One region of the Cupriavidus sp. F041 genome, then DNA from elsewhere that is predicted to be linked to it. Evidence: predicted binding sites of a transcription regulator. Region 1 holds the regulator's gene; each other region holds the start of a gene.
The links. The regulator LexA, encoded in region 1, represses DNA repair genes until DNA is damaged. The targets are predictions, from matches to a motif close to ACTGTATNNNNATACAGT.
Positions count from the first base shown of each region.

Region 1 (7,521 bases):
TGTCATCAAAACGCAATATTTTACAGGGTTGTGGAGCGAAGCCGGAGGACTTTGACAAACGGCATGGACATTCCACCGTCGTCGCCGAGCCACGATGCCCGGCAAGCCGCGCCAGGATGGGCTTCAGGTATCGTTGTCGAAGAAAGCGGGGCCGCCGCTGAAGTTGTCAAACTTCGTGAATTGACCCAGGAAGGTCAGACGCACGGTCCCGATGGGGCCGTTACGCTGTTTACCAATAATAATTTCGGCCGTGCCCTTGTCCTGCGAATCCGGGTTGTAAACCTCATCACGGTAAATAAACAGGATCACGTCGGCATCCTGTTCGATAGCGCCGGATTCACGCAAGTCGGACATCACCGGGCGCTTGTTGGGCCGCTGCTCAAGGCTTCGGTTCAACTGCGAGAGCGCGATCACCGGACAGTTGAGTTCCTTGGCCAGCCCCTTGAGCGAACGCGAGATTTCCGAGATTTCGGTCGCGCGGTTTTCACCACCGCCCGAGCCCGACATCAGCTGCAAATAGTCGATGATGATCAGGCCAAGCTGGCCGCACTGGCGCGCCAGCCGCCGCGAGCGGGCCCGCAGTTCCATCGAGCTAAGGGCCGGAGTTTCGTCGATGAACAGCTGGGCATCGTTCATGCGCTGGATGGCATGCGTGAGCCGTGGCCAGTCCTCGTCGAGCAGGCGGCCGGTACGCAGGCGGTGCTGGTCCAGGCGGCCGACCGAGCCGAGCATACGCATGGCCAGCTGTGTGCCGGCCATTTCCATCGAGAACACCGCCACCGGCAGGCCCTGCTCCACCGCCACGTGCTCGCCGATATTCAGCGAGAAGGCAGTCTTACCCATCGAGGGGCGCCCTGCAACGATGATCAGGTCGCCCGCCTGCATGCCGCTGGTCATGCGGTCCAGATCGATAAATCCCGTCGGCACGCCCGTCACATCGGTACTCGAGTCACGGTGGTACAACTCGTCGATGCGCTCCACCACCTGCGTCAGCAGCGGCTGGATCTCCTGGAAGCCCTTCTGTCCGCGCGAACCCTCCTCGGCAATGGCGAACACCTTCGATTCGGCTTCGTCGAGCAGCTCCCGCACTTCGCGCCCCTTGGGGGCGAAGGCCGCACTGGCGATATCGTCGGCCGCGGTGACCAGCTTGCGCAGCACCGAACGCTCGCGCACGATCTCCGCATAGCGGCGGATATTGGCAGCGCTAGGCGTATTCTGTGCCAGCGAATTCAGATAGGCCAGGCCGCCCACCTCCTCCGCCTTGCCAGCAACCTGCAGCGTCTCGTAGACAGTGATGACGTCGGCGGGCTTGGTGGCGGCGATCAACCGGGAGATGCTCTGGAAGATCATCCGGTGATCGAAGCGGTAGAAGTCCGCTTCGGACAGGAAATCGGCGATTCGGTCCCAGGCGGCATTGTCCAGCAGCAAGCCACCCAGCACCGATTGCTCGGCCTCGATGGAGTGCGGTGGAACCTTGAGATTATCTAGTTGGGGGTCTGCGACGGGCGCGTTCATGGGAAGGGATTATAACGGTCGCCGCCAGACAGCCGGGGGAGAATTCGCAGTCGGTTGTTACCGTGTCGGGTCAAGTGACGGCGGGGCAACCAGCCCGGTGGCAATGATGCAAACGAGGGCAGCGGCCAAACAAAAAGGCAGGAGCAAAACGCTCCTGCCTTTTTGTTTGGTCAAGCTCGATACCGGCAACCGATCCCTGCCAGCCAAACAGGCAAGCGGGACCGGTGGCAAGATCAATGCTTAGACGTGTTCGCCCAGGACGGAAACCGTCACGTCGACCAGCACGTCGGTGTGCAGCGAAACGCTGACCGGATGGTCGCCGACGATCTTCAGCGGGCCATTCGGCAGGCGCACTTGCGCCTTCTCAACCTTGAAGCCTTGACCAGCCAGTGCTTCGGCGATGTCGGCGTTGGTAACGGAACCGAACAGGCGGCCGTCCACACCCGACTTCTGGGTGATTTGCACGGTCAGGCCATTCAGCTTTTCGCCTTCGGCTTGCGCCGCGGCCAGCTTCTCGGCAGCTGCCTTTTCCAGTTCAGCGCGCTTGACTTCGAACTCGCTGATAGCGGTCTGGGTAGCACGGCGGGCCTTCTTGTTCGGGATCAGGAAGTTACGGGCGTAGCCGTCCTTCACGCGAACGATGTCACCCAGGTTGCCCAGATTGATGACTTTCTCAAGCAGAATAATTTGCATCGTGTTTTCTCCTTAACGGACCTAGGGCCGATCAGTTCTTGTGCAGGTCGGTGTAAGGCATCAGCGCGAGGAAACGCGCGCGCTTGATAGCCGTATCGAGCTGACGCTGATAGTGCGCCTTGGTGCCGGTCAGGCGGGCCGGGGTAATCTTGCCGTTGTCGCCGATGAAATCCTTCAGGGTGTCCAGATCCTTGTAGTCGATCTGTTCCACGCCAGCCACGGTGAAGCGGCAGAAGCGCTTGCGCTTGAACAGCGGGTTTTGCTGCTGGAAGCGCTTCTTGTTCTTGTTGTCACGTTTGACGAATGCCATGATTCAATCCTTTTCGAATGCTTTACATCCAGTGATGTGAAAGACGAGAGCCTTGCTGTTGCGGTGCTTGCGGGCCAGGAATCCTTCGCAGTCGAGCACCGCGCCGAGCGGAGTCCGCTCAAGCCGCTGGCCGATCTGACCGATTCCCATGGCGGCGATGGCGAATTCCACCTGCCTGGGCGTTTGCGCCTCGACCGTCTCGCCCGCGTACTGCAAGATGCAGTTGACAACGGGGACCCCGGCCGGGGTGTAACGCAAGGCATCGCGTTCCGCGAGCGTTGCGCAGAGCCTTAACTGGTTCAACGCACTCTCCCGCACCGATGCCCGCACTTGCCGCCGCGGCGTTCAACGCCCACGGCAACCACAACAGTCCGCACTTAGGCGGCCTGGACTTCGCTGGTCTGTTGCGCGGCCTTGCGGGCTTCTTCGCGCTGCACTTCCTTCATCATCGGGGACGGTGCGGTTTCGGCCTTCTTGGTCTGAACGATGAGGTGGCGCAGCACCGCGTCGTTGAACTTGAACGCGTGTTCGAGTTCAGCCAGGGTTTCCTTGCCGCATTCGATGTTCAGGCAAACGTAGTGAGCCTTGGCCAGCTTCTGAATCATGTAGGCCATCTGACGGCGGCCCCAGTCTTCCACGCGGTGGATCTGGCCTTCCTGCGACGTGACCAGCGTCTTGTAACGCTCGATCATGGCCGGAACTTGTTCGCTCTGGTCCGGATGGACGATAAATACGATTTCGTAATGACGCATTGACGCTCCTTTTGGATAAGCCGCCCGGGCGCCATGTCCGGTGCAGCAAGGTTGGATAGCCTTAAAGTATAGCGTGCTTTTGCCTTCTGCAGCAAGCCGCCTTAGTTTTCAGCGAACAGCGCCTGCAACGCAGCGGGATCCGCAGCCAGTCCGGGCGTTGCCGCCAGGGCCAGCATCAGGAGCACGCGCGCCTTATATGGATTGAGATCGCCCGCGGAGACGAAGGCACCCGAAGCCGGCCGTGGAGGTGCCGGTATTGCCACATGCCCTGCCCCGGTGCGCGAACTACGCACCACGGCCACGCCCGCCCCGGCCGCTTCCACCAGCGCATCGACCAGCGACTGGTGAACCGACCCGTTGCCTGCGGCCGCCACGACCAGCCCCGCCACACCTGCCTGCGTGAGCGCATCCACCACCAACCGGCCGGGCTCCGCGTAACTGGCAAGGATCTCCACCTGCGGCCACTTGGATGGCACGGCCCAGGCCCGGTCCGGCAACAGTCGGGGCGCACGGACAAATCGCACGAGGTCGTCCTGCACAAAACCGATCGGGCCGGCCAGCGGCGACACAAAGGCGTTGACCGCTGACGTATGTCCCTTCACCACATCTCGCCCGGCATGGATTTCCTGATTAATCACCAGTAGCACGCCCTTGCCCGCCGCCCCTGCGCTCGCGGCTACCCGTACCGCGTCCAGCAGATTCAAGGGACCGTCAGCCGACAGAGAGGTGGAAGGTCGCATCGCCGCCGTCAGCACCACCGGCACCGTGCCCACACATGCCAGATGCAGCAGCGTTGCCGTCTCCTCCAGCGTATCGGTGCCATGGGTAATCACAATGCCCGCCACATCGGCCTGCGCGGACCAGAACGCAACGCGTTCAACCAACCGGGCCCAGAGGGCGAACGACATGTCCTTGCTATCCACCTGCGCCACCTGCTCCGCCTCGACGCGGGCCACGGCGCCGAGCGCCGGCACCGCATCAAGCAGCGCCGTCACAGGCACCGTGGCCGCCTGGTACTTCGCGCTGCTGGCAGCATTGGACGAAGAACCGGCAATGGTGCCACCGGTAGCAAGCACGACGACGCGAGGCAGGAGAGACATGGCGAGATAGCGATCGAAAGCCGGAAAGGTTAAGCAGCGAGCGAAGAATGAGGCTGCAAGTGCCGCGAATTGTAACGCCCAGGCTCGCGCCACACGGCACGGTGAGCCGCGCCCAACGCACCTGTCGATGCGCAGACTCCCAAAATTCCGCTTGCACTTCACTCGATACTGTATAAAATCACAGCATACTGTTTAAACATACAGTGCTTTCCAACACGGCGACCATGGCGACCCTGACACCGCGACAGCAGCAGATTTTCGACCTGATCCGCAGCAGCCTCCAGCACACGGGCTTTCCGCCCACACGCGCCGAGATCGCCGCCAAGTTCGGCTTCTCATCGCCCAATGCTGCCGAGGAACACTTGAGGGCCCTGGCCCGCAAGGGCGTAATCGAACTCACCCCAGGCGCCTCGCGCGGCATCCGGCTCAAGGTTTCGCGCAGCGACTCAGAGCTACCAGACCAATTCTCGCTGCCAATGGCCGGCGTGATGCAGCTGACACTGCCCCTGGTCGGGCGCGTCGCGGCCGGTAGCCCGATCCTTGCCGCAGAACACATCGACCGCCAATACCAGGTCGACGCTTCGGTATTTGACGTGCAACCTGATTACCTGCTCCGGGTACGTGGCCTGAGCATGCGGGACGCCGGCATCCTCGATGGCGATCTGCTTGCGGTCAAGCGTGCCAGCGAGGCCCCGAACGGCAAGATCGTCGTTGCGCGACTGGGAGACGACGTCACCGTCAAACGCCTCAACCGCCGCGGCGACTCGATCGAACTCATTGCGGAAAATCCCGATTTCCCCAGCATTATCGTGCGCCCCGGCCGCGAAGAATTCTCTCTGGAAGGTATCGCCGTCGGCTTGATCCGACCCAGCGGCTTCTGACGAGTGCGGCTGAGGCGGGCAAGCCCGTATCACGCCGACGCCCGATTGTGCCAACGCCGCCCGCTAGTCGGGCACCGCTAACTGTTGTTGCAAGTCACCAGGTGTAGCCATGCTGCAAGCCAACCGCCTCTCCGCCCGCCGCCCCGTCAAGCCCGTACCATTCCGCCAGTCCAAAGGCGTGCGTATCTACCAGGGTGCGCAACGACGCACCATGGTGGGCAGCATGGCAGCCATCTGCCGCATGCTTGAGTTGGAGGAGTCGGCCAAGCTTTCATAGTTGGGCTACGGCAGCACTCACTTGCGCACGTCGCAGTAACCGACCTAACCGGCTGACATCGCATAAGCCAGCACAGAGAAAAATTTGTGCACAGTACTAGCCATCCGCCTTTTGGTATTGTATGATCTTGTTCTTCGTTGCTCAGCAGCCAGCTGAACAACCTCTACGGTGGCTGTAGCTCAGTTGGTAGAGTCCAGGATTGTGATTCCTGTCGTCGTGGGTTCGAGTCCCATCAGCCACCCCAAGAATTTGTCTTGCAAAACAGCGCCTTAACCAAGGCGCTGTTTTCATTTGTGCATCCCAAAGCCAGGGTCCATTCCCCCCATCTTCCCACGGTGGGAATACTTGCTAACCGCCGGTGTCGGCACCACCACCTCGATCTAGCCTGCTTCAGCACACCCCTCCCCCGTTTCTTCCACGCAGCGACCTCCCCCAATCCCTTAGCTAGTCCGCAAGAGGAATTCCAAATTCGCCGCGCTCCAGATCTCGCTCAAATGCGACTGTCCACGAAATGCCGGTAGCGGCGGGATAGACTTGGACGTCTCCGCCAACTCGGGCGACAGTGATTTTTCGGGGGATATGACTCGACCCGCTGCCTTGCGAAATGCCCTCTTCCTCGCCCACCTCGAAGTCTTCTCGAACAAATCCATGCCGCGCGCAGGCGGATTCAAAGTCGCCGCGTTCATCCACGGGCAGTTCGTGGAACAGTTTTTGAACCATGGCTATCTCCCAGAGCCCGGCAAAATCCTAGCATGACGGCAAACCAGCGCGCATAGGGCGACTGCATCCACACCGGGCAGGAGCCATCGCCAATTGGCTCCGATACTCTCCAAAAAGCCTGAGCGTGGCGGGCACGGATGGCCTGCAGCCCCCGTTACACAAGTGGGTTCATGCGCGCGGAGAGACGATCGAAAGCCGCAGGCTTTGACTACGCGACGCCGGAACGCAACTGCATGGCCATGACACTCCAGGTGACCGCGTCCCGGCCCTGCGTATCCTTACGCTGACCGAGGTAGTAATCCACCAGGCCAAACTCTCGGCCGAGTTCCAGGGTTTCCTCGGCGGAAACATCGAACATCCGCCGGCCAATGGGAACTTGGCCATGCCGGAGTGACATGATGAATCGCCCGCCCGCGGCGAGCAGCTTCGCTACTGTTTTCATCGCGACGGGCCGCTCGTCCGCGTCCAGATGCATCCATACGGCGGCAAGCAGAATCAGATCGAACTGCTCTTGCCTGGATCGCATACCCACTAGGGATGGCACGTCATCCAGCCATTCGATGGGTAAATTCGAATGGATGCGCTGCCCTTCCTGACGCAATTCGCGAGTTGGCTCCACTGCCACGACGCGATGTCCAAGCCGCGCGAGCGCAGCCGCGTCACGGCCCGACCCAGCGCCGATATCCAGTATGTTGCTGTGCCTACGCGGAAATATGTGCAGTACATCTCGATGCACGTCCTCGAAGAGGAGGTTTTCGTACTGCACTGCCAATGCAACCGCATTGCTGCCATAGCCGGCAGTACTTTCCATTGGCTTGTTCATCTGTAAGCGCGATTTTCTCCGCACGTAGCGTTGACGCCCCGAAAGGCGCAGGATTGTGCCCACGATTTTTTTCGTGGGCACAATTCATGGACGATAGCGATTTTGACTTCCTGCCGCTGCGAGTGACCAATGTCGGCGCCAACGGGAAACGCAGCTACGACAGGCAGGGCAAGCGAAGATTGATCGAGGCTTGCCTTGAACCCGGCGTATCGGTTGCCAGCATGGCGATCCGAGCCCGGGTGAACACGAACCAATTGTGGCGCTGGGTCAAGCAGTACAAAGCAGAAAGACAAGGTGGTATTGACATGGATAGCGCCGTCGAAGGCGCGCCATCGGCCTTCGTTCCGGTAGTAGAGGTTCGCGGCGTACCTCCTCAAGCCCAGCGGTCACGGCCGGCATCGCCGGAATCGACATCTGTTCCCGTGCCGCAATCTTCATCTTCGCCACAAT
Region 1 is NZ_JBVASY010000002.1:2,395,121-2,402,641, forward strand. It holds gene ACZY0R_RS28365 (replicative DNA helicase) at 124-1,515, opposite strand; gene rplI (50S ribosomal protein L9) at 1,756-2,208, opposite strand; gene rpsR (30S ribosomal protein S18) at 2,240-2,518, opposite strand; gene priB (primosomal replication protein N) at 2,522-2,821, opposite strand; gene rpsF (30S ribosomal protein S6) at 2,896-3,270, opposite strand; gene ACZY0R_RS28390 (asparaginase) at 3,372-4,370, opposite strand; gene lexA (transcriptional repressor LexA) at 4,595-5,251, shown strand; gene ACZY0R_RS28400 (hypothetical protein) at 5,361-5,528, shown strand; tRNA gene ACZY0R_RS28405 (tRNA-His) at 5,697-5,772, shown strand; gene ACZY0R_RS28410 (hypothetical protein) at 5,973-6,248, opposite strand; gene ACZY0R_RS28415 (class I SAM-dependent methyltransferase) at 6,457-7,071, opposite strand; gene tnpA (IS66-like element accessory protein TnpA) at 7,158-7,521, shown strand, end outside.

Region 2 (7,521 bases), 1.7 Mb from region 1:
CGAGCCGCAGGCCGGCTCGGACCTGGCGGCCGTGCGCACGCGCGCCGAGCCGCAGGGTGACGGTACCTACAAGGTGTTCGGCACCAAGATCTTCATCACCTACGGCGAACACGACATGGCGAAGAACATCGTCCATCTCGTGCTGGCGCGCACGCCGACGGCACCCGAGGGCGTCAAGGGCATCTCGCTGTTCATAGTGCCCAAGTTCCTGGTGAACGAAGACGGCTCGCTGGGCGCGCGCAACGATGCGCACTGCGTGTCGATCGAACACAAGCTGGGCATCAAGGCCAGCCCCACCGCCGTGCTGCAGTTCGGCGACCACGGCGGCGCCATCGGCACGCTGGTGGGCGAGGAGAATCGCGGCCTGGAATACATGTTCATCATGATGAACTCGGCGCGTTTCTCGGTCGGCATGCAGGGTATCGCTGTCTCCGAACGCGCCTACCAGCAGGCGGTAGCCTTTGCGCGCGAACGCGTGCAAAGCCGGCCGGTCGACGGCTCGGCCCGCGAGGCGGTGGCCATCATCCATCACCCCGACGTCAAGCGCATGCTGATGACCATGCGCTCGCTGATCGAAGGCGCGCGCGCGGTGGCCTACGTGGCCGCGGCGGCATGCGATACGGCGCACCAGCATCCGGACGAAGCGGTGCGCAAGCAGAACCAGGCCTTCTACGAGTTCATGGTGCCCATCGTCAAGGGCTGGAGCACCGAGCTGTCGATCGACGTCACCAGCCTTGGCGTGCAGGTGCACGGCGGCATGGGCTTCATCGAGGAGACCGGCGCGGCGCAGCACTATCGCGATGCCCGCATCCTGCCGATCTACGAAGGCACGACCGCGATCCAGGCCAACGACCTGGTCGGCCGCAAGACGGTGCGCGACGGCGGCGCCGTGGCGCGCGGCATCTGCGCGCAGATCGCCGAAACCGAGGCGGCGCTGGGCAAGCATGGCGGCGCGGCTTTCTCCGCGGTGCAGGCGCAACTGGCCAAGGGGCGCGAGGCGCTGGAGGCGGTGGTGGCGTTCGTGGTGGCCAATGCCAAGTCGGATCCGAATGCCGTGTTCGCCGGCAGCGTGCCTTACCTGAAGCTCTGCGGCATCGTGTTCTCGGGCTGGCAGCTAGGGCGTGCGATGCTGGCCGCGGATGCGAAGCGTGGCGAGGATCCTTCCTTCAACGATGCCAAGATCGCGACCGCGCATTTCTTCGCGGAGCACATCCTGTCGCAGGCGTCGGCCTTGCGCGATGCCGTCGTGGCAGGCGCGGTGCCGGTCAATGCGTTGAGCGAAGCGCAGTTCTGAGATCGCACGGTGGCAGGCAAAAAAAGGGCGGCCCCGCGGGACCGCCCTTTTCAGTTCTGGCGGATCAGGCCACCGCAGGACGGTGCGCGGCGCGAGTACCCGGGCGCTTGAGATAACGCGCGACAGAGAGGTCGTCGGCGCGGATCGCCGGCGAAGTACCGGACACCAGGTCCGACAACAGCTGGCCAGAACCGCAAGCCATGGTCCAGCCCAGCGTGCCATGGCCGGTATTGAGCCAGAGACCCTTGAGCGGCGTGGGGCCGACGATGGGCGTGCCGTCCGGCGTCATCGGGCGCAAACCGGTCCAGAAGCTGGCGCGGCTGACGTCGCCGGCGCCGGGGAACAGGTCGGTCACCACATGTTCCAGGGTGCGGCGCTTGGCCGGGTCGAGCGTGCGGTCGTAGCCGACGATCTGGGCCATGCCGCCGACGCGAATGCGATCGTCGAAGCGCGTGATCGCAACCTTGTAGGTTTCGTCGAGTACCGTGGAGACGGGGCTGCGGTCCGCATCGGTCATCGGCACCGTCAGGGAGAAGCCCTTGAGCGGATAGACCGGCAGGTTCGACAGACCCGGCAGGAAGTTCTTCACGAACTGCGTCGACCAGCTGCCCAGGGCCACCACCACCAGGTCCGCCGTGACGGGCTCGCCGCCGATCATGGCGCCGGTGACGGCATCGCCCCGGGTCAGCAGGCCGTCGATGGAGCGGTTGTATTGGAACTGTACGCCCAGGCCTTCGGCCATCGCCGCCAGTTTCTGGGTGAACAGCTGGCAGTCGCCGGTTTCATCGTTGGGTAGCCGCAGGCCGCCGCTCAGCTTGTGGCTGACGGCGGCCAGGGCTGGCTCGCTGGCGGCGAGTTCTTCGCGCGATAGCAACTGGTAGGGCACGCCGGCTTGCTCCAGCACCGCAATGTCCTTGGCCGCGCCGTCGAGCTGCTCGTCGGTGCGGAAGATCTGCAGGGTGCCTTGCTGGCGGCCTTCGTAGGCGATGCCGGTATCGGCTCGCAGGGTGCGGATGCAGTCTCGGCTGTACTCGGCCAGCCGCACCATGCGTTCCTTGTTGACGGCATAGCGGTCGGCGGTACAGTTCATCAGCATCTGCCATATCCACTGCAGCTGGAACAGGGAGCCGTCCGGGCGAATGGTGAGCGGCGCGTGCTCCTGGAACATCCATTTGATGGCTTTGAGCGGTACGCCAGGCGCTGCCCACGGCGACGCGTAACCCGGCGAGATCTGGCCTGCGTTGGCAAAACTGGTGCCAAGCGCAGGCGCCGCCTCGCGGTCGATCACGGTGACATCATGGCCGGCACGGGCCAGGTACCAGGCGCTGGTCACGCCAATTACGCCACTGCCAAGAACGAGAACGCGCATAGTTGGGGGCTCACAACCAAGAAATAATGTGGATAGAGTATTTATCTCTATACTATTGAAATATGTGCAGTCATAGTTGTCGTAATTTTCAAGGAAACAGGAAGAACTAATGAGAACAAGTCGCCAGCCCGTGCGCAGCCTGGACCGGCTGGACCGCAAGATCCTGGCCTTGCTCCAGGCGGACGGCCGCATGTCGATGAAAGAGCTGGCGGAAGCGGTTGGCCTGACCATCACGCCGTGCATCGAGCGGGTCAAGCGCATGGAGCGCGACGGCGTCATCATGGGCTACTACGCCCGCCTGAATCCCGTGCTGCTTGGCAGTGGCCTGCTGGTGTTCGTGGAGATTTCACTTGGCAACAAGTCGGGCAATATGTTCGAGCAGTTCCGCCGCGAGGTGTTGCGTATTCCCGAGGTGCTGGAGTGTCACCTTGTATCGGGCGATTTCGACTATCTGATCAAGGCCCGCATCCGCGAGATCGGCGAGTATCGCCGGCTACTGGGCGACATCCTGCTGCAGTTGCCCGGTGCCGCGCAGTCCAAGAGCTACGTGGTGATGGAGGAGATCAAGGAGACGCTGGCGATCTCGGTCGACGATAAGGCGTCGCACGCCTGAGACCCTGCCGGCATCTGTCTAGAACAAAGACATCTGTGGCGTTGCGCCGGCCGTTGAGAAATGTTCGGTGGTCAGGGGGTGGCGTTCGGCGTTTAGCCCATGGCGCTGGCAGGCCAGCTTGAAACGTTTGCGCAGCAGTTCGGCAAAAATGCCGGTACCTGTCATGCGCGTGCCGAAGCTGGAGTCGTAGGCCTGGCCGCCCCGCATTTGCGCGATCAGGCTCTGGACATGCCGGGCGCGCAGCGGATGGTAGGTGGCCAGCCACTCGGAAAACAGATCCGCTACCTCGCGCGGCAGCCGCAGCAGGATATAGGCGGCTGTCGTCGCGCCAGCGTTGGCGCCCGCTTCCAGGATGGACTCCATTTCCGGGTCGGTCAGGCTTGGAATGACGGGCGCCACCATCACTCCCACGGGAATCCCGGCCTCACTCAGCGACGCGATGGCTGCGATGCGACGCGCCGGCGCGCTCGCCCTCGGTTCCAGCGTGCGGGCTATCTCATTGTTGAGCGATGTGACCGACATATGGACCCGGACCAGGTTCCTGGCCGCCATGCGCTGGAGGATGTCGATGTCGCGCGTGACAACCCCCGACTTGGTCGTGATGGCCACCGGATGGTTGAACCGTTCCAGCACTTCCAGTATGCCCCGTGTGATGCGGAGTTTGCGCTCGATGGGCTGGTAAGGGTCGGTATTGGCGCCCAGCGCGATGACCGATGGCGTGTAACTGCGGCTGCCTAGTTCGGCCTGGAGCAGCTCGGCCGCGTTCTCCTTCGCGTACAGGCGGGTTTCGAAGTCGAGGCCCGGCGAAAGTCCCAGATAGGCATGGCTGGGTCTGGCATAACAGTAGATGCAACCGTGCTCGCATCCTCGGTAGGGATTGATGGAAGCATCAAAGGGCAGGTCCGGCGACTGGTTGCGCGAGACGATGCGTTTCGCCTTCTCCGTGAAAACAATGGTCTGGATCTGGGGTATCTCTGGCTCATCGAGGGCTCGTGACTCATCGTCGACCCGTTCGCGGGTCCATGCATCGAAACGGCTGACGTTGTTCGAGCGCGCTGCCCGGCCTTTGAGCGGGCTGGAGGAGGGAGGTCGGGTCGTCACGTTGGCAGTCCTGCGGCTACGGTTGATACTGTATAAATATACAGTTCCCAACGGCTGACCGGCAAGGAGTAAAGGGTGGAAGTCCCTGGGAGAAGAAGATTTGGCGAATCGCGCACGACGGGGTCTGTGCGGGACGGCGGCTCGGCAATGGGTACTCCTGCTGCAGCACTTCGCAAAAACAGCCAAGGTGTGTTTTTGCCGTGCGGGAGCCAGGCCAGTCAGGCAGGCGGTGCTGCCGCGGGGCTATCCCAGTAGGGCGGGGAGCCGAAGCGCGCCGCAAAGAAATCGGTAAAGGCCCGGGTTTTTGCCGGCACCTGCCGGCGGCTCGGGTAGACCGCCCAGATCGATACCGACGGCAGTACCGGATAATCGGGCAGCACGTTGACTAGCGCGCCACTACGCAGGTAGGGGCCGACATCCCAGGTGGATTTGAGCGCGAGCCCCATGCCAGCCAGGATCGCATCCCGGATGACCTCGCCGTTGTCCGTGCGGAGATTGCCGCTGACGGCGATCACCGTCTTGCCCAGCGCCGTGTCGAACTGCCAGGTGGCCTGGTCGCCAAGCACGATGCAATTGTGGTCGCGCAGGTCCTCCGGGTGCCGTGGCGTGCCATGGGCGGCAAGGTAGGCGGGCGAGGCGCAAATGGCGCGATGGCTCGGGGCAAGCGGGCGGGCCACCAGCGATGAGTCGGGCAGGGCGCCCATGCGCAGCGCCACGTCCACCCCGGCCTCCACCAGGCCGATCACCTGATCCGTCAGCCGCAGGTCCAGCGTCAGGCCGGGGTAGGCGGCAAGGAAGGCTGGGATGGCCGGAGAGACGTGCTGGCGGCCGAAGGATGCGGGCACCGTGACGCGCAGTATTCCGTGTGGTGCTTCCGCCCCCCGGCCTACCGACTGCGCGGCCTGGTCGGCCGTGTCGAGCAATTGCCCGGCATGCTCAAGAAAGCGCTGGCCGTCTCCGGTCAGCGAAATGCGCCGCGTGGTCCGGTGCAGCAGCCGCGTGCCGAGCTTCTGTTCGAGTAGCGCCAGGCGGCTGCTGGCCGATGACGTGGACAGCCCGAGATCGCGCGCCGCCGCCGACAGGCTGCCCAGCGCCGCCGCGCGCACGAACACCGCGATATCCAGCAAGTCGAAGTGCATGGCGCCTGGGCCGCTGGGCCTTGGAGCTGCTAATTACTGCGAAAGGGCGCGAGCGGCTTCGACCTGGGATTCGAAGAAGGTCTGGAAACTGATGGCCAGGCCCGCCATCAGCAGGCCGGTACCGATCAGCAGCGACAGGATGACCAGGATCACGACCGGCCAGCCAGACCGAGTCGGCTTGCCCTGGGGATTGAAGCGGGCATCCCATTTATCGTCCGGGCGCAGGCCGTACACGATGGCCGCCAGGAAGGCGCTGATCACCGATGTGCCACCGGCGATGGCAAAGGTCCAGTTCAGGGCCGGCGTGCCGGCGCCAGTCTGTATCGAAATGACGCCGATGACCCCGGCCAGGGCCGCCAGCAGGTGAGCCCACGCAAACTTGTCGCGCAAACCACCCAGGTAGAAGCGATGCAAGCCCAAGCTGCCGAACAGGAAGGCAAGCGCGACCGTGAGCAGCTTGGACTTGCCCGGAAGCGGCTTGACGAGTGCGGTGGCGGCTGGAACTTGGGTAGCGGCAGGCATGAGGCGGCAACTAGGTTGATGGCGGGCCAGGGGGGGCGGCCAGCGCAAGATCAGGGCAATGCCAGTCAAGCTGGCGTCGGCGCTCATTGTACGCTGGCCTCAAGCGCCGGCGCGGGAAGGCCGGGAGCGATGCGGGTCGGACGGCGAAGGCGCACGGGAGTTCCGTGCGCGGCACATCCGGGAGGAAGGCGGGGCGGGCAAGAGAGGTGGATCCCGCCGTTTGGAGGGCAAACAAGCGGGGGAGGGAAATGCCGGTTTCAGGCGGACCTAACGGCCGCCGTCGCGTCCCCGCGCCTGCCAGCCGGGGCCGGCGCCGGGACCGCGCTGCTCGCCGCGCGCGTTGTCGCCTTGCGCGTTGCGATCGGGTGGGCGGCCGCGCTCATCATCGCGCTCCTGGGGTGGCAAGGGGCGACCGTTAAGGCGGTCATCAGCGCGGGCACGGGCTTCCATTCTTTCGATCTGGGCACGCACATGGTCTTGCCGTTCGGCGCGTACGCTAGCCATCTCCCAGCCGCCCTGGCCGCGAGCGTTACCATTGCCCGCAGTCCGGCCTTCGGGCCGGCTGTGTTGCCAAAACGCGACCTGCGCATGGCTGACAGCGTTGAGGCCGAGCACTGAAACGGCCAACAGGATGCCAGCCACCGAGTCGCGCAGGAAGGTGCGGGGGAGCATGCGGAATCCCAGTATCCTGTCGCGCGGTGAGTTGTTCGAGATATGGGTTCATGGTACGCACGGGCCTTCGGGACGCATATGCAAAAGCCGTTACTGGTGTAACGGATTGTTTCGCCCCCATCCGCTACGTTTCGCAGCTTGCCTGCGGGCTGCGCGGGGAGTGGCGTTCCAACGCCTCACGGCGCGTAGCGGATACGGTAAATGGCGCCCGCCGTGTCGTCGCTGATCAGCAACGAGCCATCCGGGGCCACCAGGACATCGGCCGGCCTGCCCCAGGCTTTGCCGTCTTGCAGCCAGCCTTGCGCGAAGACTTCCTGGCGCACTGCCTGGCCACTCTCGTTCAGCACTACCCGGACAATGCGGTAGCCGACCTTCGTGCTACGGTTCCAGCTGCCGTGCTCGGCGATGAAAATATTGTTCCGGTATTCCGCGGGAAACTGTGACCCGGTGTAGAAGCGCATCCCGAGCGAGGCGACATGCGCGCCCAGTTTTGCGGCTGGCTGCTCGAACTCCGAGCAGTTGCGCTGCTTGCCGAACTCCGGGTCGGCGATGCTGCCGGCGTGGCAGTATGGATAGCCAAAATGCTGGCCGGAACGGGTCAGGCGGTTGAGTTCGTCGTCTGGCACATCGTCTCCCAGCTGATCGCGCCCATTGTCCGTGAACCACAGCTGGCGCGTGACCGGGTGCCAGTCAAAGCCCACCGAATTGCGCACGCCCCTGGCTACTACCTGCAGGTCGGAGCCGTCGGGCTTCATCTTCATGATATTGGCGTAGCGGTTTTCGTCAGGCTTGCAGATATTGCAGGGTGCGC
Region 2 is NZ_JBVASY010000002.1:717,867-725,387, forward strand. It holds gene ACZY0R_RS20380 (acyl-CoA dehydrogenase) at 1-1,294, shown strand, start outside; gene ACZY0R_RS20385 (D-amino acid dehydrogenase) at 1,359-2,663, opposite strand; gene ACZY0R_RS20390 (Lrp/AsnC ligand binding domain-containing protein) at 2,773-3,276, shown strand; gene ACZY0R_RS20395 (PA0069 family radical SAM protein) at 3,295-4,377, opposite strand; gene ACZY0R_RS20400 (LysR family transcriptional regulator) at 4,596-5,516, opposite strand; gene ACZY0R_RS20405 (NINE protein) at 5,550-6,038, opposite strand; gene ACZY0R_RS20410 (hypothetical protein) at 6,306-6,710, opposite strand; gene ACZY0R_RS20415 (PQQ-dependent sugar dehydrogenase) at 6,887-7,521, opposite strand, start outside.
Region 2: a site for LexA is predicted at 4,405-4,422, ahead of ACZY0R_RS20395 (PA0069 family radical SAM protein). Genes of this name have one in related genera too.

Region 3 (7,521 bases), on a different contig from region 1:
AGGCTCAGGCGAATCTCAGGCGAACAGGCCGTGCAGGAACCAGCGGTATTCACCGCTCTCCTCGCGCCCGGGACGCTGGCGATAGACCCAGCAACGCAGGCCATCCGCACGTTCGGCGACGAAATAATCGCGCGTGGCCAGCGCGCCATCCCACCAGCCGCTCTCGATGCGCTCCGGCCGCGAGAGCAAGGTCAGCGGGCCGCCATGACAGGGCCGGTGACGCTGCACGGTGAGCGGCATCGGCTTGTCCAGCAGCCACACCGGGCGCTCCGGCATGGCGCCTGCCGGGGCCGGCTGCGGCGCGCGCGCCGGCATTTCGTCGACGGGGCACCAGCGATTGGCGCGCTCGGGCCGGTGGTCGGGCAGCGGCTGGGGTTGCAACACGTTTTCGCGGCCGAGCCGCGCCATCAGCGTATCGAGCAGGCGGCCCAGTTCGGCCGGCGTGCCGCCCGGTTCCGGAAACAGCGAATCGCTCTGCGGCAGGCAGGTCTCCATGGACTCCACCACCAGCATCAGGCCCACCGCCGGCACGCTGAACTGCACCTTGTCCAGCCGCTCCTGCAGCAGCCTGGACAGATGGACCGGATCGCGGCTGGGCTGCGCCAGGCTGACCGTCACCGGCGTAGACGGGGTCTCGGTGCCGAGCCGGTAGCGCTCGTGTTCGAGCCGCAGCACCAGCCGCGTCACGCCCGCGTGCTGTACCGCCAGCCAGCCGGCCAGCGCCAGCAGCAGGCGCTGCGCGCCCGCCATCGCGCCCTGCACGGACTCGGTGCGGCCCGGCAGCTCCATGCGCTGCGCGAAGGCTGCCGGCGCGCTGAACCAGGTAAAGCGCACCGGCACCTCGCCATAGGCCTGGTCCAGCCGCGCCAGCAGATCCGGCCCCAGCCGGCGCCGCAGGCCGGCACGCGGCAGGCCCCGCACCTCGCCCACGGTCCGGCAGCCGATGCCGTCGAGCCAGCCGTCGTCGGCCACGCCTTGCAGCATGGCCACCGGCAGCCGGTCCAGCAGCCGCGCCATGCGAGCAGCCCGCACCGCGCGCCGCGCCGGCCGCACCATCGCGCCACGGCGGTCCCGCCGCAGCGGCTGCGCCGCCAGCCACGCCGCCCCGAAGGCCGTGGGCCCGCAGCCAAGCTGCGGAAACACACCCAGCCGGCGCACCCGCGCATACACCGCGCGGCACAGCGCCAGATGGCCGCCGAACAGCCGCAGGCTGGCGCCGGCATCGATCATCACGGTAGCCGCATCGGGATCGGGATGGCGCGTCACATGCGGTGTGAAGTGCAGCAGCGCCAGCGCCAGCGCCGTCATCAGCTGCGCCTCGGCGGCCGGCTCGCGCTCCAGTTGCACCACCTGCGCCGACAAGGCCTGCACGCCGCCACGCCGCATCCCGGCCTGCACCCCCAGTGCCACCGCCGGCCCGTTGGCCAGCACCACCCGCTCGCGCTCCATCACCGCCACCGGCACCCGGTGGTGCAGCAGGCCGGAGGAAGCCGGGAGCGAGGCGGGCTCAGGCCAGTTCGGCTGCAACGCGTCCAGCGACAGGCGCGGCAGATGCACCGCGATCCAGTACGACATGGGCTTGCTCTCCCGCAACGGCTTGGGGAACCGGGAAATTGAAGGGAACCGGCGGCGGCGCGGACGGCGAAGCGGTCCTGGCCGGCACCGCCATCATCTCGCCCAGCGGCAGCACCAGCGGCGCATCGCGCACCGGGCCGCGCCGCTTGTGAAAAGCGATCGACAAGGCATTATCCGGCGCCGGCGACAGCAGCAGCCGCAGCACCGCCGGCGATGACTCGCGCAGCACACTGGCCGGGCGGCACGCCCAGACCACCGCGTCGCCCGCCTGCGCCAGCACCTGCAGGCGCCGCAGCGCCTCGGGACGCGCCGTGGGCAGCCACACCATCACCCCGCCAAAGGCCTGGCTGCGCAGCACCTGCTCCGCGGCCCACAGCACATCCGCCTGGGCCGCGGCCCGGCCCGCGCCGGCGGGCGGGCGCACCCAGAACAGCTGGCTTGCCGGCAAACCCCATTCGGCCAGGCACATCGCATTGGGCAGGTACGGCGGCCCCACCAGCGCCACCCGGCGCTGTGCCGCCGCCAGCGCCAGCAACGCCGGGCGCAGCAGGCGCAATTCGCCCACGCCGGCGTCGGCCAGCAGCAGCTCCGTCAGCGCCCCCACCGGCCAGCCGCCGCCGGGCAGCTCGGCAGAGAGCGCCGCATGGCCGGTGGACAAGGCCGGCACGCTGCCCGCCCGCCCCAGATGGCCGAGCTGCCCCGCCCGCCACAGGCCGGGATAGCGTCGTTCCAGTGCGTCCAGGGCACCCTGCCGGTCGGCGGCGGGCGCCTGCGCCAACGGCGCAACGCCCGACACGTCGGGCGAGGCTGGGGAGAGATGGGTGGTCATGTGATGCTTGCGCCTCGGCTTGGGGACCGGGTGGAAATTTCCGATTACTGTATATTTATACAGTATCACGGAAGCACGCAAGGAGGCAAAGCCGGGATGAAATCCTGTGGAGACTGACAATAGTTAGCTGCGCTGAGACATAGTTAGCTGCGCCGGACCCAAAATGACATTGTTAGCTGCGCCGACGGGCCAGAATCTGCCTAACGGCTTACAAAGTTAGCTGCGCCGGCACCCGTTAGCCCTTGTCCCGTAAGGCTTTGTCGATCAGCCTCCCAAGCACACCTGGAAAGCGTTTTTCGCCTAGATTCCTCTCAGCAATGGGAGCGTCGGTCCTCGCGGCACCGCCACGCCTCGAAGCGGCAACATCAGCCCCCAATGAAATCAATGGGTTACAGAAGAAGTTCGTAACTTCTCAATAAGCCGGGGCAAGGCCAGGTGGTGAGGCGTGGCCGGTGACTGGAATGTCGGCGTGGAAATATCGGCGCGAGCTTGCCGCAAGCCGCAACGCGTTCCACTTGTAAACGCTGGGTGGGGATGTTAACTTTCGCCGTCGCCATTCACGCTGCCCGATCATGACCACTTGCCAAAAATTCACGCCGCCGGACATCGCGCGAGAAGGATTGACGCCAAAAGAACTTGAGGTGTTGGCATGGGTTGAGGGATTGGTCGACATGGCCAATGGCTTGCAGCAGGAGACGGAGCAACTGGAACAGGAACTCGCCGAGTTGAGAAGAGCGGAAAAGCGCGCGTAGCCTGACTGCGGCCGTGAAGAAGAAACTTGTTGCGCCGTTCATTGCCGAGGCCGAACGCACGCCGGCGGTGCTGAAGGTGCTGGCCTGGGGTGAAGGTCTGGTGGAGCTCATCCATCGTCTGGTGGAGAACGCGGGGCACATGAAGGACGAAGTCGCGGTGCTCAAGGGAGAGAAGAAGCGCCCTACGTTCAAACCAAGCCGTATGCATGAGGAGGCCGGCAAAACCAGCGAGTCCAATCGGCAGCAGCAGGGCAAACCAGCCAGACGACGCGGTTCGCCCGCCAGGAGCAAGACGGGGCAGCTGAAGATCGATTGCGAGCAAGTCATCCAGCCGGACGAGTCGATCCCGTCTGGCTCGCGGTTCAAGGGCTACCGGGATTTCGTGGTCCAGGACCTCGTGATGGGGACACACAATACGCGCTACCGGCTCGCACGCTGGCAGACCCCGGACTGTCAAACGCTGACCGGGCAACTGCCCAAGGCCGTTGCCGGCAGCCACTTTGGCGCGACACTGGTCAGTTACGTGCTGTACCAATATCACCACTGCCACGTGACGCAGCCGCTGCTGTGCGAGCAGTTGCGGGAATGGGGTATCGAGATCTCGTCCGGGCAGATGAATGCGCTGCTGCAGGAGGACAAGGGGCGATTCCACGAGGAAAAGGAGGATCTGCTGTCGACGGGGCTGGCGCTCTCGGCGTATGTGACGGTCGACGACACCGGCACGCGGCATCAGGGCCGCAACGGCTACGTCACCCACATCGGTAACGAACATTTCGCCTGGTTCAAAAGCACAAGCACGAAGAGCCGCATCAATTTCCTCGAACTGCTCGCGGCGGGACATGGCTACCAGGTCAACGACGAGGCCCTCTCCTCCATGAAAAAGCGTGGGCTCCCACAGGCGTTCGTTGATGGGCTGCGTCAGCATGAGTGCGCGAGCTTTGCCGACCAGAGTGCGTGGCTGTCTCACCTGGACAGCCTGGGCATGGACGTTACCCGCCACCGGAACATCGCCACCGAAGGGGCGTTACTGGGCAGCCTGAGGCGACGTGGCGTCGCCCAGGATCTGGCCATCATTAGCGATGATGCGGGACAGTTCAATGTGTTGATTCACGGCTTATGCTGGGTCCACGCCGAGCGTCTCGTGCACAAGCTGCTGCCGCTCAATGACCTACATCGCGAGGATATTGCCCGTGTGCGCGGCGATATCTGGTCGCTCTATGCGGATCTGAAGGAATACAAGCAGAATCCGACGATCCAGCGCAAAGCCGAACTGCAAAAACGCTTTGACGCAGTCTTCATCCAAAAGACCCGTTACGCGACGCTGGACCGTTTGCTCAGACGCCTTCACAAGAACAAGTCCGAGCTGCTCTTGGTGCTCGAACGCCCCGAGATCCCACTGCATACCAACGGCAGTGAACGCGACATTCGCGACCACGTGAAAAAGCAGAAGATCAGTGGCGGCACGCGCAGCGAACTCGGTCGCCAATGCCGTGACACCTTCTCGAGCTTGAAGAAGACCTGTCGAAAGCTGGGAATCTCGTTCTGGGAATACCTGGCCGACCGCATCTCACACACCAATCACATTCCCCTCCTTCCCCACATCCTCGGACAGCGCATCGCTCTCTCCACCTGAGCCGCGTGCCGCCGTTTGCCCCGCTTTATTGAGAAGCTACGATTTGTGAGCGCAGCTAACTATTGTCAGTCTCCACCTGTTCTCGAGCGGCACTGACCCTGATGGCAATGCCGCTCTTCACCGAGATGCTTCGCCTCGTCAAGGTCCCGGGCCAAGCCACGCTCCTTGCGTACCTCATCCGAGAAGGCGCACATCGAGCTCCGTTGCGTCGATCCACTCGCTCCATCGAAACGGACCTCGCCAAATGGCGCCTCGTTAAGAGACAGGTAGCAGCGCAGTTGAAGCGCTCGCTTTCGCTGTGTCGCCGGTTGTTTGCAGTTTTGCGCTACGCGATTATCAAACAGTCGCCGTGAGACTGGCGCGTCCGGAGTCGACGGCACCGGAAGTCACGTTACTCTCGCCGCACTGCGCTTCAGGCTCGACCTGATCCGGGATCTGGATCAGGCATACTCCGAAACCCACCAGCAACCGGATCCCTATCCGGTTGCTGCGGCGCCGACAGCGCGCGTCGGCTTCAAACAGCTTCGTCGAGCAACGGATAGTCGTTGTAGCCGGTTTCGTCGTCCGAGTAGATCGTTTCCGGATTGATCGTATTGAGCGGCGCACCGCGTCGAAAGCGCTCCACCAGGTCAGGATTGGCGATAAAAGGACGTCCAAACGCCGCCGCGTCCGCCTCGCCGCGTTCGATGGCCAGCTCCGCGCTCTCCCTCGTCAGCCCTTCATTGAGGATGTAGGCCCCTTTGAAGATACGCCGCACGTCACGGCCGATGCGATCCTCGCCGCGATCCAGCGCCTCGCGCGCAAAAATGAAAGCGATGTTGCGCGCGTTGAGTTGCTCGGCGATATACGTGAAGAGCGCGCGCGGATTCGAATCGCGCATCGAGTATGAACTCGACATCAGGTTCAGATGCACGCCGATGCGGCCCGCCGGCCAAACCGTGAGCAACGCGTCGACTGCCTCCAGCAAGAAGCGCGCTCGATTCTCGATCGGACCGCCATAACGGTCGGTCCGCTGGTTAGATCCGTCGTGCAGAAACTGATCAAACAGGTAGCCATTTGCCGCGTGAAGCTCGACGCCATCAAAACCAGCGCGTTTTGCGTTTGCGGCGCCGGCCCGGAAATCCTCGACGATGCCTGGAAGTTCTTCGGTCTCCAGCGCACGCGGTACGGTGTACGGGCGATGCGGCCGCACACGCGTGACATGGCCTTCCGGCGCAATCGCGCTGGGGGCGACCGGAAGTTGGCCGTCATGGTAGACCGGATCGGAAACTCGCCCGACGTGCCACAACTGGGAGACGATCAGGCCGCCCGCATCGTGTACCGCGGAGGTCACCTCCGTCCAGCCGGAAATCTGCTTCTCGGTCCATATGCCCGGCGTGTTGGGATAGCCAACGCCCTGAGGCGTGACCGAAGTGGCTTCGGTAATGACGAGTCCTGCGCTCGCACGCAGCACATAGTGCCGTGCATTGAGGGGGCCCGGACTGCGCTCAGAGAACGCGCGCATGCGCGTGAGCGGTGCCATGACAATGCGGTTCGACAGCTTCAGCGCGCCAATCTGGATAGGATCGAAGAGTGTGGACATCTGCGGGTTTCTCGTTTCGGTATTGAAGATGAAATGGACAGCAGCTTCGTTTCCGTTGACTGTGGAAACGTCGTAAGACCTACGCCTATCTTCACAGTACATATGATGTAACTGCATTGGTTACAACATAAACCATCAGCGCCATCAACACAAGTCTTTCGTCTTGAACGTTCGACATCGACGAGACAAAAATGGTATGGTTTGGCGGCTTTGGCACGTCTTTGGGACCCGTGCATGTAGCCGGTTTTCGCCCGCCTTACAAGGCTGCGAACACGCGAGGTCGCCGGGATTCATCAAGCTTGTCAAGTTGACAATCCATGCTGTAATGAATATTGTTACAACTAAATTGACTAATACAGGCTTTCCATGAGCGCTAACAGCCGCTTGACCGTGGCGACCCACATCCTGGCGTGGATGGCGCTCGTCACGCGAGACAATCCTGACCCGGTCACGTCCGACAGGATCGCTGCGAGCGTCAACACTAATCCGGTGGTGATTCGTCGTACGCTCGGGCTGCTTGCAAAAGGCGGCCTTGTCGAAAGTTATCGCGGCGTCAATGCGGGATGGCGCCTGACCAGGAGTGCGGACGCAATCAGCCTGCTCGACGTGTTTGATGCACTTGAAGAGGGTGCGCACTTTGCGCTGCACCCTTCGAAGCCCAGCCAGGCGTGCCCCATCGGGCGAGGCATCGGGTCGACGCTGAGCCACGTCTATGAGTCGATCGACGATGGCGTTCGAAAGACGCTTGCCGCCACGACGATCGAAGAGGTACTTGCAGACACCCTTGCATCGCGATCGTCGAAAAAACGCGGCTGAATCCAGGTCGGTTATCTCGGGACACATCGGCCCAAAAGAATGATGGAACGAATCGTCGCTAAAGAAGCAAAGGTGAGGCAGCCGTCGCCAGATCAAGCTGAGCGGGGCGTCCGCGATACAGTGCCATGTGACAATGCGACAGAACGCCCCCAAAGGATGGCGGTCAACGCAACGCCAACCAAGACAGACCCGTCCGAGGATTCGCAGCCAGGAACCGCGCATGCGGTTGCTTCACTTCCACCTGGCGAAAAGATTGGGCGACAGAGCAACGAAGCGCGGCAGGTGCAGCTCGTTCACTGCTTGGGGGTATCGGCTGGCAACCCGCTACCGCTCC
Region 3 is NZ_JBVASY010000001.1:739,849-747,369, forward strand. It holds gene ACZY0R_RS03385 (Y-family DNA polymerase) at 16-1,575, opposite strand; gene imuA (translesion DNA synthesis-associated protein ImuA) at 1,508-2,404, opposite strand; gene ACZY0R_RS03395 (hypothetical protein) at 2,977-3,156, shown strand; gene ACZY0R_RS03400 (IS66 family transposase) at 3,170-4,789, shown strand; gene ACZY0R_RS03405 (alkene reductase) at 5,304-6,371, opposite strand; gene ACZY0R_RS03410 (Rrf2 family transcriptional regulator) at 6,738-7,187, shown strand.
Region 3: a site for LexA is predicted at 2,451-2,468, ahead of imuA (translesion DNA synthesis-associated protein ImuA). Genes of this name have one in related genera too.

Region 4 (7,521 bases), 2.4 Mb from region 1:
GCAAGGCACGTTCCGCCAGGATCTCTACTACCGGCTCAATGTCGTCACCATCCCGCTGCCCCCGCTGCGCGAGCGGCGCGAGGATATCGTGCCGCTGTTCGAGCACTTCATGCTGGTGGCGGCGGTGCGCTACCAGCGCCCCGCTCCTATCCTCTCCGAGCTGCAGCGCCAGGCGCTGATGCAGCGCGCCTGGCCCGGCAATGTGCGCGAGTTGCGCAACGCCGCCGACCGTCTGGTGCTGGGCGTGCCGGAGGGCGGCACGCGCGCCGATGCGCCCGATGACTCCACGCCGCTCAAGGAGCGAATGGAACACTACGAGCGTGCTGTCATCGCCGATACGCTGGCACGCACCGGCGGCGCGGTCAGCCAGGCCGCGGACCTGCTGCAGGTCGGCAAGGCCACGCTGTACGACAAGATCAAGCGCTACGGGTTGTAGGGCAGCCTGCTGTCAACGGCGGCTCAACGCCACATATCCCGCATGCGCCCGGCCAGGTCGAGCCTGGGCAACGGCGCCCTGGCTGGCGCGTCCGCCACCGGCGGGGGCGGCGGCCAGGCGCGGCTGTGGAACAGCGGCATCACCCGGTTGGGCAGGAAGCGCGTGCGCGAAGCGTAGACGTGGCGATCCCCGTAGCCGGTTTGCTGGTGCACATAGAAGCGCTGCGGCACCACGATGTCGAGGTGGTCGCGGGCGCGGGTCATCGCCACATACAGCAGGCGGCGCTCTTCCTCGATTTCCTCGGTGGTGCCGGTGGCCAGGTCCGAAGGCATGCAGCCGTCGACGGCGTTGAGCACGTAGACCGCCTTCCATTCCTGGCCCTTGGCCGAGTGGATGGTCGACAGGATCAGGTAATCCTCGTCGCGCAGTGGCACGCCGGATTCGTCGCTCGATGCATCCGGCGGGTCGAGCGTGAGTTCGGTCAGGAAGCGCTCGCGCGAGGCGTAGGTGGCGGCGATCCGTTCCAGTTGCTGGAGATCGGCCGCGCGTGCGGGAGCGTCGTCGTGCAGGCGTTCCAGATGCGGCTGGTACCACGCCACCACCTGCTCGAAGGCGGAGGGCCACGGCGCGGCCGGCGCCATCAGGCTGCGCGCCAGCGCCAGCAGATCGGGCCATGCCTCGGCAGCGGCCGGCGGTGCATCAAAGGATTCCAGCGCGAACAGCGGCTCGGTGGCGATTTCCACCGCGTCCAGCGCACGCGCGGCGGTTTTTGGTCCCACGCCGGGCAATAGCTGCAGGCTGCGGAAGCCCGCCATGCGGTCGCGCGGATTTTCCAGCCAGCGCACGACCGCCAGCACATCCTTTACGTGCGTGGCTTCCAGGAATTTCAGGCCGCCGAACTTGACGAAGGGGATGTTGCGCCGGACCAGCTCGATCTCGAGCTGCGCGCTGTGGTCGGCGGCGCGGAACAGCACGGCCTGCGACAGCAGCGCCAGCCCGGCCTCGCGCCGCGCCAGGACCTGCTCGACCACGTAGCGGGCCTGGTCCGCTTCGTCGTTGACCACGACGATCTCCGGCTTCTCGGCCGAGCCGCGCTCGGACCACAGGTCCTTGGTATAGCGTTCGGCCGCCAGGCCGATCACCGCATTGGCGGCGGCCAGGATGGGCTGGGTCGAGCGATAGTTCTGCGACAGCGTGACCACGTCCGCGGCCGGTGTGAACTGTCCGGGGAAATCGAGGATGTTGCGCACCGTGGCGCCACGGAAGGCATAGATCGACTGGGCATCGTCACCCACCACGGTCAGGCCGCGTCCGTCGGGCTTGAGCGCGAGCAGGATGGCGGCCTGCCGCGCATTGGTGTCCTGGTACTCGTCCACCAGCACATGGTCGAAGCGCGCGCCCATGTCCTGCGCCAGCACGGGTTCGGCCAGGGCCTGCGCCCAGTAGAGCAGCAGGTCGTCGTAGTCGAGCACCTGCTGCTTCTGCTTGGCCTCCACATAGCCGGCGAACAGCCCGCGCAGCGCATCCGTCCACATGGCATAGCGCGGGAACCATTGCTTGAGCACGTCTTCCAGCGGGGCCTGCGTGTTGACCACGCGCGAGTAGATCGACAGGCAGGTTTCCTTGCGCGGGAAACGCGAGGCCTGCGCGGACAGGCCGAGGTCATGGCGCACCACATTCATCAGGTCGGCGGCATCGCCGCGATCGCAGATGGTGAAGCTGGGCGACAGGCCGAGCGTCTCGGCGTACTCGCGCAACAGGCGCGCGCCGATGGCGTGGAAGGTGCCCGACCACGTCAGCGCGGCGCGGCCCGCGCCGGAGGTCTGCATGCCGAGCGCCTGATCCACGATGCGCTCGACCCGCCGCCCCATCTCCGACGCCGCGCGGCGCGAGAACGTCAGCAGCAGGATGCGGCGCGGATCGGCGCCGCCCAGCACCAGGTGCGCGACCCGGTGCGCCAGCGTGTTGGTCTTGCCCGAGCCGGCGCCGGCGATGATCAGCAGCGGCGCGGCGGGCTCGTGGGTCACGGCCGCGCGCTGTTCCGGGTTCAGGGTGGACAGGTAGGCGGGCGTGGCGCAGGCATCCTGCCTGTTGGCGGGTGCATCGCAAAGCACGGCGCTGGGATCGGGGTCGAGTAACACGGCGGGGCCTTTGGGGATGCCGGGCGTGCAAGTGCGCTGGCCGGCATGGGCGGGGAAAACTGCCGGTAACTGTATATCCATACAGGCGAACTGTGCAAGGCCGGGGCCGTTGCGTGGAGGCTGCCGCAATAAAAAAGGTGCCATGGAAGGCACCTTTCTGGCGGATTCGGGCGGGCTGCGCGGATCAGGCCGCCTTGGCGAGCGCGCCGTCGAGCAGCTTGTGCAGCGCATCCCACTCCGGTTCGCCGACATAGCGCTTTAGGATGCGGCCGTCCTTATCGATCACAAAGGTGGTCGGGGTCAGTTGCACCTCGCCGAAAGCCTTGGCCGCCGCGCCGTCGGAGTCCATCGCCACCTTGAACGGCAACTTGCGGGTTTGCGCATAGTTCATCACGTACATCGGCGGGTCGTAGCTCATTGCCACCGCCACGAACTCCAGGCCCTTGTCCTTGAACTTGTCATAGGTCTTGACCATGTCCGGCATTTCCTTGACGCAGGTGACGCAACTGGTGGCCCAGAAGTTGACCAGGTAGACCTTGCCCTTGAGATCGGCGGTGCTGACCTTCTCGCCCGACAGCAGCGTGAAGGTGGCGGGCGGTGCCGCATTGGCAGGGGCGATGGCGCGGTAGCCGAACCAGCCCAGCACGGCAACCAGCAGCACGGCGGCGATCGCGGGCCAGAGCTTGCGCCGGGCCGGGCTTGCCGCGGGAGGGGCGGTTGGGGAAGTGGAGGTCGTCATGATGCTCGCCGACAGGTCAGACAAGCCGCTATTCTACTGCCGCTGCCGCGGCGCTGCCGGATGCGTGCATGGAGGCGCCCGCGCTGCGGCGATTAGCCGCAGCGCGGGCGTGGATGGTGGGCCGTCCGCCCCGCAGTTCAGTCCGGCGTGGCGGCCAGCGCCGAGCGGGCCTTATCCAGCGCCTGTTCCAGGTAGGCACCGTAGAAGTCAGGCTGCATGCCGCGCAACGGGGTGGCCAGCGAGCGGCCGCGCGCGTCCAGGAAAAGCACCGTGGGCGCCACCGTCACGTTGCGGCTGCGGGCCCATTCACGCGCCGTGGTCATGCTGCCATCCGCATTGCGCAGCGGCGTGTTGGCGGTCATGTCGAGCTCCCGCGCCACGATCTCGCCCGCCGCGGCCTGCGGGCCGAGATAGTTGCGGCGCACGGTTTCGCAGTAAACGCAGTCGGGCAGCGTGACCAGCACCACCAGCGGTTCGCCGCGGGTGGCCGCTGCCTTGGCCTGGGCGGCCAGGTCGGTTGCCGCGGGCAGGTGGGTGCTGGCGGCCAAGGCGCCATGGCTTGTCGTGACCATGAGGGCACCCATCACCGCCGCCGCGGTGCGCAATGCACGGCGTGCGGGCGTCCGGCGCGGTTGCGGCGTGGACGGGACTGACGGGAGGCCTGGCGACGGGATTTGCATGGGCTGGCAATGTGGATGCGCGCTGGCACGCAGGTTCCCCGATAATAGCGGCTTCCGTCCGCATCCGTGGTGCCGCGCCCGCGCGCCCAGGATGCGGGATCGCACAATCCCGGGCACTGTCCCCGGCAATGTCCGCCGAACCGTTGCCGCACGCTGCCGTACCCACTGCCGAGATGTCCCACCGCCGGTTTTCCCGCTTGTTACCGTCCTCGCTTGCTACCGCCCTCGCCGTGACCGCGCTCGGCGCCACGCTGATCGCCTGCTCGCCGCGCTATGACTGGCGCACCATTCAGTCCAACGAAGGCGCGTACGCCGCGCTCTATCCGGGCAAGCCAAGCGGCGCCGCCCGCGAAGTGGCCATTGCCGGGCGCAAGCTGCCGATGACGATGGACGCGGCCCGGATCGACGAAACCCTGTTCGCCGTTGGCGTGGTGACCTTGCCCGCCGACGATGCCGCGATGCGGCAGGCCGCGCTTGAATCGATGCAGGCGGGGTTGCTTGGCAACCTCGGTCCCCACCCCGCGGAAGCGGTCAAGACGCGCAAGGTGAAGGTGATGTCGGCAGCGACACCCGCCGTGGCGCTTGACGGCGTGGAGGTGCAGGTGGCTGCGGTCTCGCCGCAGGACCAGTCGCCTCGCAGGCTGACGGCGCGGCTGGTGGCTTCCGGTGTGCACGTCTACCAGGCGGTTGTGCTGGAGGCCGGCGATGCCGCGCGCGACCAGCGCCAGGCGGAGCAGGTCGACCAGTTCCTCACCGGTTTTCATCCGTTTTAAGCGCTACCGAGCTTTATTGCGCTTTAGCCGGCCCGCAATGCGCGGGCCGATCAGTCCGTTCAAGGGAGTTCATTCATGCGTTGGGAAGTTTGGCTGGCTTATTTCGCGGCCTGTTGGGTGATTGCCGTTTCGCCGGGTTCGGGGGCGGTGCTATCGATGAGCCATGGCCTGTCGTACGGGCTGCGCAAGACCACCACTACGATCTTCGGCTTGCAGACCGGCCTGGTGATCATCCTGCTGGTGGCGGGCGGCGGCCTGGGCGCGCTGCTGCTGGCGTCCGAGCATGCGTTCGCCGTGGTCAAGACGATCGGTGCGCTCTACCTGATCTACATCGGCGTGCAGCAGTGGCGCGCCCGCGTGGATAGCGCCCCGGATGAGGCGGCGCAGGGCCAGGAGGCGCCGCGCGTTGCCGCGCTGAGTCCGCGCCGCCGTTTCGCCACCGGCTTCCTGACCAATGTGACTAATCCCAAAGGCATCATCTTCATGGTCGCGGTGCTGCCGCAGTTCATCGACCCGGCCCATGCGCTCGCGCCCCAGCTCGCCATCCTGGCCGTGACGATGTGCGCCGTGGACCTGGTGGTGATGCATGGCTACGCGTTGCTGGCCTCGCGCATGCGCGGCCTGTTCCGCAATGCGCGCGCGGTGCGCTGGCAGAACCGGATCTTCGGCAGCGTGCTGGTGGCCGTGGGCACCGCGCTGTTCTTCGTCCGGCGCCATCCGGCTTGAAGAAGCGGGGCCGGCATCCGCGCCGGCCCGCTCTGCCGATCTGGCGCTAGCTTCCCGCAGGTGCGTTTGCTTCAATAGGTAGGACGACCCAAGCGGAGGTAAGCAATGCGAAGCTCTTCCACCCTGCAGGCCAGGTTGCATGCACGCCCGGCCCATACCGTGCCGCCGGACGAGGAGCCGCCGCCGCCGGGCATTCCGCCCGATCTCCCACCCATCGAACACCCACCGCCGCCGACGGAGCCGCCGGTGGCGGTGCCTCCGCCCCGGCGTGGCTGAGTGCGAACCGGACGCGCGCCGTTGCTACGGCGTGCGCAGCGCCCGCCGGTACTGGATGGCCTCGCCCACATGGCTGGGCTGCAATAGCTCGGCTCCCGCCAGGTCGGCAATCGTGCGGGCGATCTTCAGCGCCCGGAAATAGGCGCGCGCCGACCAGGCCAGCTTGGTCATGGCGCCGCGCAGCAAGGCTTGCGCCTCGGGCGTGAGCGGACAGTGCTCGTCGATCTCACGTCCTGAGAGCGCCGCGTTGGGTTTGCCCTGGCGCGCGTGCTGCAGGGCGCGGGCGGCCAGCACGCGCTGGCGCACCTCGGCGCTGGACTCGCCGGGAGGGCCATCGAGCATTTCGCGCTGATCCTGGGCAGGTACCTCCACTTGCAGATCGATCCGGTCGAGCAGCGGCCCCGACAGCCTGGACTGATAGCGCAGCACCTGGTCCGGCGTGCAGCGGCAGGGACGCGACGGGTGTCCCAGGTAGCCGCACGGGCACGGATTCATGGCGGCCCTCAAACTGGAACCGGGCGGGGAAGTCGGCCTGGCGCGTGGCGCGCGAGATGGTGACGCGGCCCGATTCGAGGGGCTCGCGCAGGACCTCCAGCACCCGGCGGTCGAATTCCGGGTTCATCCAGGAACAGCACGCCTTGATGGGCCAGCGAGATCTCGCCGGGGCGAGGGTTGCTGCCACCGCCCACCAGCGCCGCCGCCGAAGCGGTGTGGTGCGGCGACCGGTAGGGCCGCTCGCGCCAGCGGGCGGGGTGGAAGCCGGCGGCGGTGAGGCTCTGCACCGCGGCGGATTCCAGCGCTTCCTCCAGCGTCATCGGCGGCAGCAGGCCGGGAAAGCGCTGCGCCAGCATGGATTTGCCAGTGCCAGGCGGTCCGACCAGCAGGGCCGAGTGCTGTCCAGCGGCCGCGATTTCCATGGCGCGGCGCGCCTGCGGCTGGCCTCGGACGTCGCGCATGTCCGGACCGGCGGGCTCGCCTTCGCCGATCTGCGCAAGCGGTTCCGCACGCGCCAGCCGGGCTTCCGGCAGGGGGCCCAGGTGGGCGCAGACTTCCAGCAGGGAGCGTGCTCCGTAGACCGTGACCCCGTCGATCAAGGCGGCTTCCGGAGCATTTTCTGCGGCTACCACGAAAGTTCGGGGCGGGCCTGCGCCCGATATCTGCCGCGCGGCGTTGTCGCGCCCCAGGCTCATTGCCATGGCCAGCGCCCCGCGCACGGGGCGCAACTCCCCGGATAGCGACAACTCGCCGGCGAACTCGCTGGCATCCAGCCCGTCCAGCGGGACCTGGCCACTGGCGGCCAGGATGCCGAGTGCGATCGGCAGGTCGAAGCGTCGATTCCTTGGGCAAATCCGCGGGGGCCAGGTTTACCGTTGCCGGCTGGGAAACTCGAAGCGGCTGTTGAGGATGGCCGGGCGGACCCGCTCACGGCTTTCACGCACCTCGGTATCGGCCAGCCCGACGATCGTGAAGGCGGGAAGGCCGTTGGCCAGGTGCGCCTCGACCGATACCAGCGGTGCCTCAAGGCCGGTCAACGCGCGGCTACGCAGCAGTGCGAGGCTCATCTCACTCCGAAAGCGTCAAGGATGTGTTAACGAAAATGGCCGCCGGAATACGGCGGCCATCGGTCGGGATCTTGGCCCAGGTTCATCTGACCACCTGGGCGAGCGTGCGGCGCAGCAAGGGCTTCAGCCGGAAACAGGCGTGTCGGACCCGCCTGCCGCGCGGCTTTCCAGCGCCTGCACGCGGGCTT
Region 4 is NZ_JBVASY010000002.1:36,553-44,073, forward strand. It holds gene ACZY0R_RS17130 (sigma-54-dependent transcriptional regulator) at 1-436, shown strand, start outside; gene ACZY0R_RS17135 (ATP-dependent helicase) at 460-2,577, opposite strand; gene ACZY0R_RS17140 (TlpA disulfide reductase family protein) at 2,762-3,316, opposite strand; gene ACZY0R_RS17145 (thioredoxin fold domain-containing protein) at 3,454-3,888, opposite strand; gene ACZY0R_RS17150 (hypothetical protein) at 4,125-4,769, shown strand; gene ACZY0R_RS17155 (LysE family transporter) at 4,845-5,495, shown strand; gene ACZY0R_RS17160 (hypothetical protein) at 5,601-5,771, shown strand; gene ACZY0R_RS17165 (magnesium chelatase subunit ChlI family protein) at 5,796-6,266, opposite strand; partial or broken gene ACZY0R_RS17170 (ATP-binding protein) at 6,328-6,393, opposite strand; partial or broken gene ACZY0R_RS17175 (ATP-binding protein) at 6,449-7,333, opposite strand; gene ACZY0R_RS17180 (accessory factor UbiK family protein) at 7,457-7,521, opposite strand, start outside.
Region 4: a site for LexA is predicted at 2,646-2,663, ahead of ACZY0R_RS17135 (ATP-dependent helicase). Genes of this name have one in related genera too.